Linked DNA regions of Parashewanella spongiae. The protein of the gene in region 2 interacts with the protein of the main gene of each other region in a pairwise test. Links are inferred from orthologs where the notes say so. Each region holds a gene or a part of one and is shown on either strand. Other genes may lie near its edges. The genes, in order: E2I05_RS19930, E2I05_RS10500 and E2I05_RS17015.

The links.
Region 1: the proteins of E2I05_RS10500 (region 2) and E2I05_RS19930 interact in binary tests that used the Escherichia coli proteins (3 or more experiments, as listed by UniProt). The link is inferred for Parashewanella spongiae from one-to-one orthologs.
Region 3: the proteins of E2I05_RS10500 (region 2) and E2I05_RS17015 interact in binary tests that used the Escherichia coli proteins (3 or more experiments, as listed by UniProt). The link is inferred for Parashewanella spongiae from one-to-one orthologs.

Annotation. Positions count from the first base shown.
Region 1 is NZ_CP037952.1:5,037,785-5,040,821, forward strand. What follows is about bases 162-3,036. They hold E2I05_RS19930 (BolA family protein), read right to left. Parts: upstream 1,791-3,036; coding sequence 1,533-1,790; downstream 162-1,532. Other genes in these bases: murA (UDP-N-acetylglucosamine 1-carboxyvinyltransferase), read right to left, coding at 254-1,513; E2I05_RS19935 (STAS domain-containing protein), read right to left, coding at 1,826-2,113; E2I05_RS19940 (MlaC/ttg2D family ABC transporter substrate-binding protein), read right to left, coding at 2,113-2,796; mlaD (outer membrane lipid asymmetry maintenance protein MlaD), read right to left, coding at 2,806-3,036. In the rest of the region: more of mlaD, read right to left, coding at 3,037-3,037. UniProt on the Escherichia coli protein: Involved in cell resistance against acid stress.
Region 2 is NZ_CP037952.1:2,693,754-2,696,904, reverse strand. Bases 42-3,030 are described here. They hold E2I05_RS10500 (Grx4 family monothiol glutaredoxin), read right to left. Parts: upstream 1,708-3,030; coding sequence 1,375-1,707; downstream 42-1,374. Other genes in these bases: sodB (superoxide dismutase [Fe]), read left to right, coding at 1,919-2,503; E2I05_RS10505 (DUF2066 domain-containing protein), read right to left, coding at 107-1,183. Also shown: DnaA inactivator Hda, read right to left, coding at 1-41. UniProt on the Escherichia coli protein: Monothiol glutaredoxin involved in the biogenesis of iron-sulfur clusters.
Region 3 is NZ_CP037952.1:4,288,098-4,291,067, reverse strand. What follows is about bases 84-2,891. They hold E2I05_RS17015 (BolA family protein), read left to right. Parts: upstream 84-1,232; coding sequence 1,233-1,550; downstream 1,551-2,891. Other genes in these bases: E2I05_RS17005 (LysR family transcriptional regulator), read right to left, coding at 2,216-2,891; E2I05_RS17010 (DUF1289 domain-containing protein), read left to right, coding at 1,576-1,830; E2I05_RS17020 (alpha-ketoglutarate-dependent dioxygenase AlkB family protein), read left to right, coding at 527-1,141; E2I05_RS17025 (methyltransferase), read right to left, coding at 84-421. Also shown: more of E2I05_RS17025, read right to left, coding at 1-83; more of E2I05_RS17005, read right to left, coding at 2,892-2,970. UniProt on the Escherichia coli protein: Transcriptional regulator that plays an important role in general stress response. Has many effects on cell morphology, cell growth and cell division. Acts by regulating the transcription of many genes, including dacA (PBP-5), dacC (PBP-6), ampC and mreB.

The DNA.
Region 1 (3,037 bases), 2.3 Mb from region 2 along the record:
TGCTTAGCCATCTAAGTGAGCTGGTCACAACACAGAACAGTGAATGCTCAAAAGCATCGAGAAAAGAGAGAGCGTAAATTGGTCGCTCTTTCTAAATCAAAGGTGCTGCGTTATCGTTTTCTTATTTGGAAACGAAGTAACGACAGTTTTGTATGTCGATAATAACCAAACCTCACAAACTCTGCCTTGCATAAAATAACCAATTTATCGCTGCAAAAACAATCACGAAAGATCAACAGACCCTAATATCTGGTTATTTTACTCGAACCACTTCGCCACCGAGCTTTTTAAACTTATCTTCAATGTGCTCGTAACCGCGATCAAGGTGATAAATACGATCAACCAGTGTAGTCCCTTCAGCCATCAAACCCGCAATCACTAAACTGGCAGACGCTCTCAGATCTGTCGCCATTACTGGAGCAGCCTTCAAGCTTTCAATTCCATGAATGATACAAGTGTGACCCTCAAGCTCCATGCTAGCTCCCATTCGGATCAGCTCAGGCACATGCATGAATCGATTTTCAAAAATGGTTTCAGTAATGGTACTGCTGCCTTCAGCCAGTGCATTCATTACGCAAAACTGAGCTTGCATGTCCGTTGGAAAACCCGGATACACCGCGGTACGAATATTAACGGCTTTGGGACGGCGCCCGTGCATATCAAGCTCTATCCAATCTTTACCTTTAGTGATCTGTGCACCTGCTTCTTCAAGCTTAACAGTGACCGACTCTAATGAGGCTGGATCTGCATCTAAACATCGGATCCGTCCACGAGTGATCGCCGCTGCGACAAGGAAGGTACCGGTTTCAATGCGATCTGGCATAACCCGATATTCACAACCACTCAGCTTTTCAACACCTTCAATAACTAACTTAGCGGTACCAATACCAGAAATTTTTGCGCCCATCGTCACAAGGCAATTGGCAAGATCGGTAACCTCAGGCTCTCTGGCAGCGTTTTCGATGACAGTTTCTCCGTCAGCCAATGAAGCCGCCATCAATAAGTTTTCCGTCGCTCCAACACTGACGGTATCCATAAAGATATGCGCACCTTTCAAGCGGCCATCGACACGAGCTTTGATGTAACCGTCTTCAACGTCAATTTTCGCACCCATTAGTTCCAAACCATGCAAATGAAGATTCACAGGTCTTGCACCAATGGCACAACCACCAGGAAGCGATACATCGGCTGTGCCATAGCGAGCTAGTAGTGGCCCTAAGATCAATATGGATGCACGCATGGTTTTCACTAATTCATAAGGCGCACAAAAATGATCTAGGTTTTTGGTTGAGATCCGAACTTGGCCATCTTCATTATGAGTAACTTCAGCACCGAGGCATTGCAGTAACTTACAACTCGTTTTCACATCTCTTAATTCAGGAACATTCGAAACAAAAAAATCAGTCTCAGCTAATACGCCCGCCATCAAAATCGGTAAGGCCGCATTCTTAGCACCCGATATAACAACATTGCCAGCTAAGGGTGCACTGGCTTGTATGGTCAGTTTATCCACATCAATTCTCTATTATTAATTATGCTGGCATATTAAAGATTTTTTCACGTTTCCACTGCTCGGGAGTGAAGGTCTTGATTGTTAATGCGTGCAGTGCGCCGCTGGCAATATGCTCATTTAATGGAGCATAAATAGCTTGTTGCCGTTTCACTGGCGATAGTTCACCAAAAAAATCAGCAACAGCAATAATTTTATAATGAGTGCCCTCTGAGCTAACAAACAGCTCTTCTACGTCAAGTTTTTCGCGCAGGATATCTTCTACTTGTTTGCATTCCATCTGATGTACTACCTTAAAAATGAAGTCAGGATTGGCTAAGCTTCGCTAAATAATGTTTGTAGATTATACAGAGCTATTAGCGGTTGTAACTGTTCGGCGGGATTAATTAATTTCAATGGCTTGTTGGCTTGCTGCTGTTGCTCTACGAGATGAAACAAAAAAGCAATGCCTGAACTGTCTATAAACTCCAGTGCTGACAAATCCATCAACTCAACTTCAGCCGCAAGCAAAGTATCTTGCTTGGGCCAAAGCGTCACAACATCTTGGCGTGCTAGCCGCCCTGTCACTTTGCAATAATTGTTGTAGTTTTGGAACTCAGCCATTACTTACTGCTCGCTTTCTGGGCTTCAACGCTCGCTTTAGCACGTTCGTTTAGCATGTTAATGACTGATTCAATACCTTCTTTTTGAACTAAACCACCAATTTCAGACTGTTTAGATTGTAATAAACTGATACCTTCAGCTACTAAATCTATCGCTTTCCATTGATCGCCAACTCTTGGTTTTTTGTCCTTACGTTTGCCCGTCATCAATCGGCGCACTTTAAAAGAGAGTTTAATTGGCGGTCGTCCTGCTTCAATGACCTGTACCGCAACATTGACAAATTTCTCATCATCAAATTTTTTCGCGGGAGCGAAACTGACTTTCTGATGTGTATAAGCCGTAAATGCTGACGCATAAGTACTGACTAAGTAACCGCGAAACGCTTGAGCGAAAGCGGCACGTTGTGCTTTTGTAGTTTTATTCAAATACTTACCAAGCACTTTATAAGCGGCGTACTTGTAATCAATGTAAGGCAATAATTCTTGCTCTATGATAATTTTCAAATGATTAGGATCAGCCTTAATTTTCGATTGATCCGCATCAAAGCGCGCAAAGGTTTTCTTCGCCGCTTGTTCAATCATTTGATAAGGATCTTGCGTATTTACAGCACTGGCTGCAATCACTTGTCCACAGCTTAATAGCATGGTCAGTGGTAATAAAACACGAGCCATCAATTTTAACATCTTAAACTCCTAATCTTTTTTGCCTGTGCTGTATAGAAACTGGCCTATCAAATCTTCTAAAACCAACGCTGAGTGTGTATCTTCGATTTTGTCACCATCGGTAAGCATCGCAATGTCATCGTCAACAAAACCCGGCGTTAATCCAAGAAATTGCTCCCCAAGCAAACCAGATGTTTGAATAGCTACGCTACTGGTTTCAGGGAATTGATCATAAGTTTTGTCGATTTGAATGGTCACAATG
Region 2 (3,151 bases):
TAAACTGGTAATGAAAGTTGCAATGGTGAGCTTCTTGTCACTCAATTAGTCCCGACATAAAAAAATCATAAACATTGTAACATGCAGTACATTAAAAGCTATCGGCTCATTGCACTTGCCAGCGGTAATTAATCGAGTTATTGGCATTATTTGAATCAATAATAAATTGCGATTCAACAATATTCTTGTCCAACTTTAATGTGCGGTATAAGTCATCTTTTGTACCATAAAGTTTAATTCTGAATGTTACAGAACGATTGTTAATACCTGAAGTATAAAGTGACTGAATAATCGTAAATTCCTTAAGGTAATTCTCTAAAGAAATCAAACCTTTTAAATCTGATATTTCCTCAAAGGTGACGTGAACAATATCAGAATCATCGGCGGTGATAACGGCAAACTTTTTTGAATAATATTCGCTAAGAGAGTTAATCAATGCTTGCGAAAGTTCAGGTGATGTTTTGGCTTTACCAGATTTAATAATCTCAGCCTTATTGAAACCTTGTTCATCGATGTTATATAAATTAAGGCTATAACTGTACATTGAACCGGACTCTGAAATTGATACTAATGCAAAATATCCAGCATTGTATCTGGCTGATAATTCATAAAACCTATCAACAAAAAGCTCTTTAATGTCGGTTCCGCTGATAGATGTACTCTCCGTAAAATCCATTATAGGAAATAAAACTGGTACAGAATATTCGTTAGCTGCCACATTTATAGATTGAGAAAGCTCGTTTACTGTGGTCTCACTCATAATTTCAAAATCATTGCTATCATGGGCTAACACAGTCCATAAAAGCGTTGATGGTCGTTGTTTGCCCCAAACTGGGACTTTTGCGCTTCGTAAAAGAGCGAGTACTTTTTGTTCTTCAAAAACTACATTTAGCTTTAATTCACCATTGCGTTCTTCAAACGAAAATTGGTTCATTAAGTTTCTAGGTTTTTTTATCGAACTTTTGATTTGCTCATTGTTTAAGATAGAAAACGATCCAGAATTCTTAATAAAGACATGTTCCAATGCTTTTGCAATTCCGGAATTTGTATCTATTTTACTCTTAGACTTTACTGTAATACTTGCTTCATTAAGCTTTTGAACTAATACCGCTTTTGAATGGAAAGAGCTGAACAAAAAACAACAAAACAACAGTAAGATAAGTTTTTTAGTGTTAAGAGTCATAGATATATAATTGAAAAAATACAATGTAACGATAATTCTAACACAGTGATTCTCGCTGACTATCTATTTGTGTAATTGGTATAACCCTTTATCTCGGCTAAAATTTTTGCAATTGTGTGAAACACCAAAGACGAAATGCTCAGAGACAAAAAAGCCGCGACAACCACGGCTTAAAATTAATGAATTATCATTTAATCTTCACTGCGAAATTTATCAGCTGTTTCTTTGATTAAAGGCTGTAACTCACCTTTTTGGAACATATCTACCACGATGTCACAACCTCCAATCAACTCGCCTTCGACCCATAATTGTGGGAATGTTGGCCAATTAGCGAATTTAGGTAGCTCTGCTCTGATATCTGGATGTTGTAAAATATCGACAAAAGCAAATTGCTCGCCACAGTTAATCATTATTTGTGCAACTTGAGATGAAAAACCACAGCTCGGTAGTTTTGGTGAGCCTTTCATATAAACAATAATCGGGTTCTCTGATATCTGCTGCTTAATTTTTTCGATGGTTTCCATTGTATTTCCTAGTAACAAAAGGCTTAGCGTTGTGCATATTGTACGTCAGCTAGGAACAGAATAAAAAACCTATTATTAGTATGGGTTTGTAGCGAGTAGATTAATTTAAAGTCAACTGAATTTATTACACAAACAATGATTCACATCACGGAATTAATCAGTACAATACGTGTCGTGAGCAATATAAATCAAGTCAACGGAGATAATACTAATGGCTTTTGAATTACCAGCACTACCGTATGCGAAGAACGCACTAGAACCACACATTTCACAAGAAACAATTGAATATCATTATGGTAAGCATCACAACACATATGTTGTGAAATTAAATGGTCTTGTTGAAGGTACTGACCTTGCTAATAAATCACTTGAAGAAATTGTAAAAACTTCATCAGGTGGAATTTTTAATAATGCGGCTCAAATTTGGAACCACACCTTTTACTGGAACTGTTTAGCACCAAATGCAGGTGGTGAACCAACTGGCGCAATTGCTGATGCAATTAATGCAAGTTTTGGTTCTTTTGAGAACTTTAAAACTGAATTTACTAATTCAGCTATCAATAACTTTGGTAGTTCTTGGACTTGGTTAGTCAAGAAATCAGATGGTAGTCTAGCTATCGTAAACACTAGTAATGCTGCTACACCATTAACAGATGAATCAGTAACAACTTTGATGACAGTTGATTTGTGGGAACACGCTTATTACATCGATTATCGAAATGTTCGCCCTGACTATATGAACAATTTCTGGCAATTAGTTAACTGGAACTTCGTGAACCAGAATTTTGCGGGTTAATATTACTTAATCTATTAAAAAGGAGCCAATGGCTCCTTTTTGTTTGCCCAGCGAAGCTGGCAAACCCGACAGGCAGAAAGAAGCCTGTATCACCCAGACTGAGGGGAAGATAATCCGAATGGCAAGGGCGTTGTTGGCTAACGGCAAGGTCAGAAGGAAGCCATAGGAAGTTAGAGGTACACAGCGAAAGCGAACCTGATTCGGCATGATAGGGAGGTAAGCGTGCGAAATAGCGCAACGCCATATACTCAGTCAGCTCTATCATCCTAAATAAATCGGTTGGGAGCGTTCATATACACAGAAAAAATTACTGATAGCAAGGCATGAATAGCAGCAAGTAGTGGTTACCGACATATAAAACTGTCGTTACTTCGTTTCTACTTGCAAAATTTATAACGCAGCTAGCGGTGATTTTGGCAAGTATATGAATGTTCAGCACTCACCTGATGGGTGAATTAGGGTTGTTTAGTTTTGTATTTAACTTCAATAGATTAAAGCTAAATTGTGCGTTCAGCCGATTTATTTAGGATCATGTGCTTGAGGGTGGGATTTCTAACAGGGAGCGAGTGCAGTAACTGGGGAAGCCTGACACCTTATCTGGGATAGTCCAGAAGCTTTTATACAAGAGGAAACTCAAGGTAGAAGTTG
Region 3 (2,970 bases), 1.6 Mb from region 2 along the record:
GCACTTGCGATAATCGCACTAACTGCTGACTAAAGTAACTTAAGTTTTTGGGGAGCTTCATCAAGACTAATGTCACGCTTTTTGGTAATAATTCGCGGCTTGTATGCCAGTTTAGCTGTTCAATATTGAGCTGATTTGAATTAAAGTTCGCGTTGATACCAGAAATACTGGTTTTATTATCGGTCTCGATATAGAGCTGTGCGTCTGGTAACAATCGATTTAAGCCGCAGCTTAATGCACCGAAATTGTCATTAACAATAGCGATGTTACTGTCAGTTCTGCCTTGTTCATGTACCTGCTTCAAGAGGTATTCATCGGCAGCGTCCCAAGCTTGTAAGTTGGTATTATGATTGGCTGGATAACGTTGCAAAAGTAATGATAATTCAGTTTTTAGATCAGTTTCAGAAGATTCTGTAGTGATGAGCTCGATGTTCATAAATGTCGACAGCAAAAAAATAATGCGTAATTATCGCAGATCTCACTATTGATGGTGAATAAATTTGGAAGAATAAATCAGTGAGAGAAAATGCAAACTGAATTACCGCTTTTGGTTAAAGGACAGGAAAACGATAGTTCTCCGCCTGTTACCCTGATTAAAGGGTATTTATCACAGAAGCAAAAGCAATCTTTGATGGCCGAAGCGATATTTTATCCATTTACTTCACCGCAAATACAAATATTTGGAAAGCGGCATGTTATCCCGCGGCAACAGGCGTGGTTTGGTGACACTGGCTGTGATACACGTTATTCAGGCTTGACTGTAACGGCAGAGCCTTGGCCTATTTATGCTCATAAACTCAAAGCTAAACTTTCCCATGATTTTGGTATTGATTACAATGGTGTGTTAGTTAATCAGTATCGTAATGGACAAGATAGTATGGGCTGGCATTGTGATGATGAGCCTGAATTTAAACCATGCAGTGATATTGCTTCAATCAGCCTTGGAGCTGAAAGAGAGTTTGTGGTTAAACATAAGCAGACTAAGCAAAAATACTCGTATCATCTTGCAAGTGGTGATCTGCTCATTATGCATTGGCCTATGCAGCACGATTGGTTGCATAGTGTGCCTAAGCGAGTGAAAGTTAATGCGTCGAGACTAAATTACACCTTTAGGCAAATACAACCACACTTTTTTAAATGATTCCTTATACAACAATGAGGCTGATCATTGATCTTTTTAAATCGAGTGAGTACCCTTCGGCTATCTTTCATAGATCAATTGAGCAATAGATATGTCTTCCTCGAAAGTAGGGCCTGTAGCGCAAGTTATTACTGATAAGTTGAATACTGAATTTAACCCAAGTTTTATTGACGTGTTGAATGAAAGCAATCGACATAATGTACCTCCAAATTCTGAAAGTCATTTTAAAGTTGTATTGGTCAGTGATAATTTTTCTGGTAAACGATTGATTGCTAGGCATAGAATGGTAAATGAAGTATTAGCCGTTGAACTCGAAAATAGCATTCATGCTCTATCGATTCACACCTATACTGAAGAAGAGTGGCAGGGTGAAGGCAATGTGCCTCGCACTCCAAACTGCAAAGGGTAATCAATAGATATTTTTTAAGGGGACTATGGAGCAGCTAGAATTTTTTGATGTCCCGTCTCCCTGTATCAGCGTTTGTCAAACCGACAGTCGAGGTTATTGCCTTGGCTGTTTTCGTAGCCGTGATGAACGTTTTCAATGGCAACAATTTACACTAGCCAAGAAAGTCGATGTGATTCGTTTGTGTAAACAACGAAAACGGCGTTATCGATATGCTATCTATCAAGCCCAAAGAACGACACAGCAAGAGTTAGACTTAAACACCAGTTTTGACTTTGACTAACCAATCTACAAGAATGTCGTTACTTCGTTTCTAGCCTTCGCAGGAGTGACGAAAGTTAGCTGAGCGTTGTTAGGGTCTGTTGATCTTTCGTGATTGTTTTTGCAGCGATAAATTGGTTATTTTATGCAAGGCAGAGTTTGTGAGGTTTGGTTATTATCGACATACAAAACTGTCGTTACTTCGTTTCCAAATAAGAAAACGATAACGCAGCACCTTTTATTTAGAAAGAGCGACCAATTTACGCTCTCTCTTTTTTCGATGCTTTTGAGCATTCACTGTTCTGTGTTGTGACCAGCTCACTTAGATGGCTAAGCATCACTGCTCACGCCTTGAACAGATAAATGCTCAAATAGCACAAAATTTAATTCTGGAAGATCAACAGACCCTAGTATTGCTGGCATAATTTAGTCAGTATCTCTTGGTGTTGACTATTATTTGAAGTCAGAGGCAGAGCTAAACCAATGGTTCGTTTTAATTCAATGTCATCTAGCGGCCTAAATACAATGTCTTGTCTATCGGTCAACGAGGTTACAGCGGGAACAATAGCAATGCCAAGCCCAGCTGCCACAAGTCCTATTGCGTATTCTACAGTTTGTATTCTGGCGCGAATTTGTGGAGCTATCCCTTCAACATCAAAAAGCTGTTGTAAACTACTCAATGCTTCACAAGGCATACGGTGGATAAAAGGTTGCTCATGTAAATCGCTCAATTGAATTTTGGGTTTTAAACTGATGTTCATTGCTGGTGGTATTGCCAATAAGTAAGTATCGCTCCAAATAGGAAAAAAGCTTTCTTGGCTCGATAAATCGGCGGTTGTAATAATTCGAGCTTCTGCTTCATCGGTATGCTCTACCAGCGTTAACTCCATATCTGGACACGCCTGAGTAAAGTCTTTTAATAGTTGACTCATTCTATCTACCCCTAATGATCGAATTAATCCTAACCGAAAAGGGGTACTTTGCTGGGGCTGCACGAACAATGATTGAATAGCTTGGCTTTCGTTAAGTAAACGTTTTGCCAGTGGGTAAAGGCGCTGCCCTTCAGTCGTGGCAGAAACGCCTTTGCCGTGGCGTTGAAAAAGCTGGGTGTTTAATTGGTTTTCAAGATTACTGACCGCGGTTGAAATTGATGGCTGAGAAA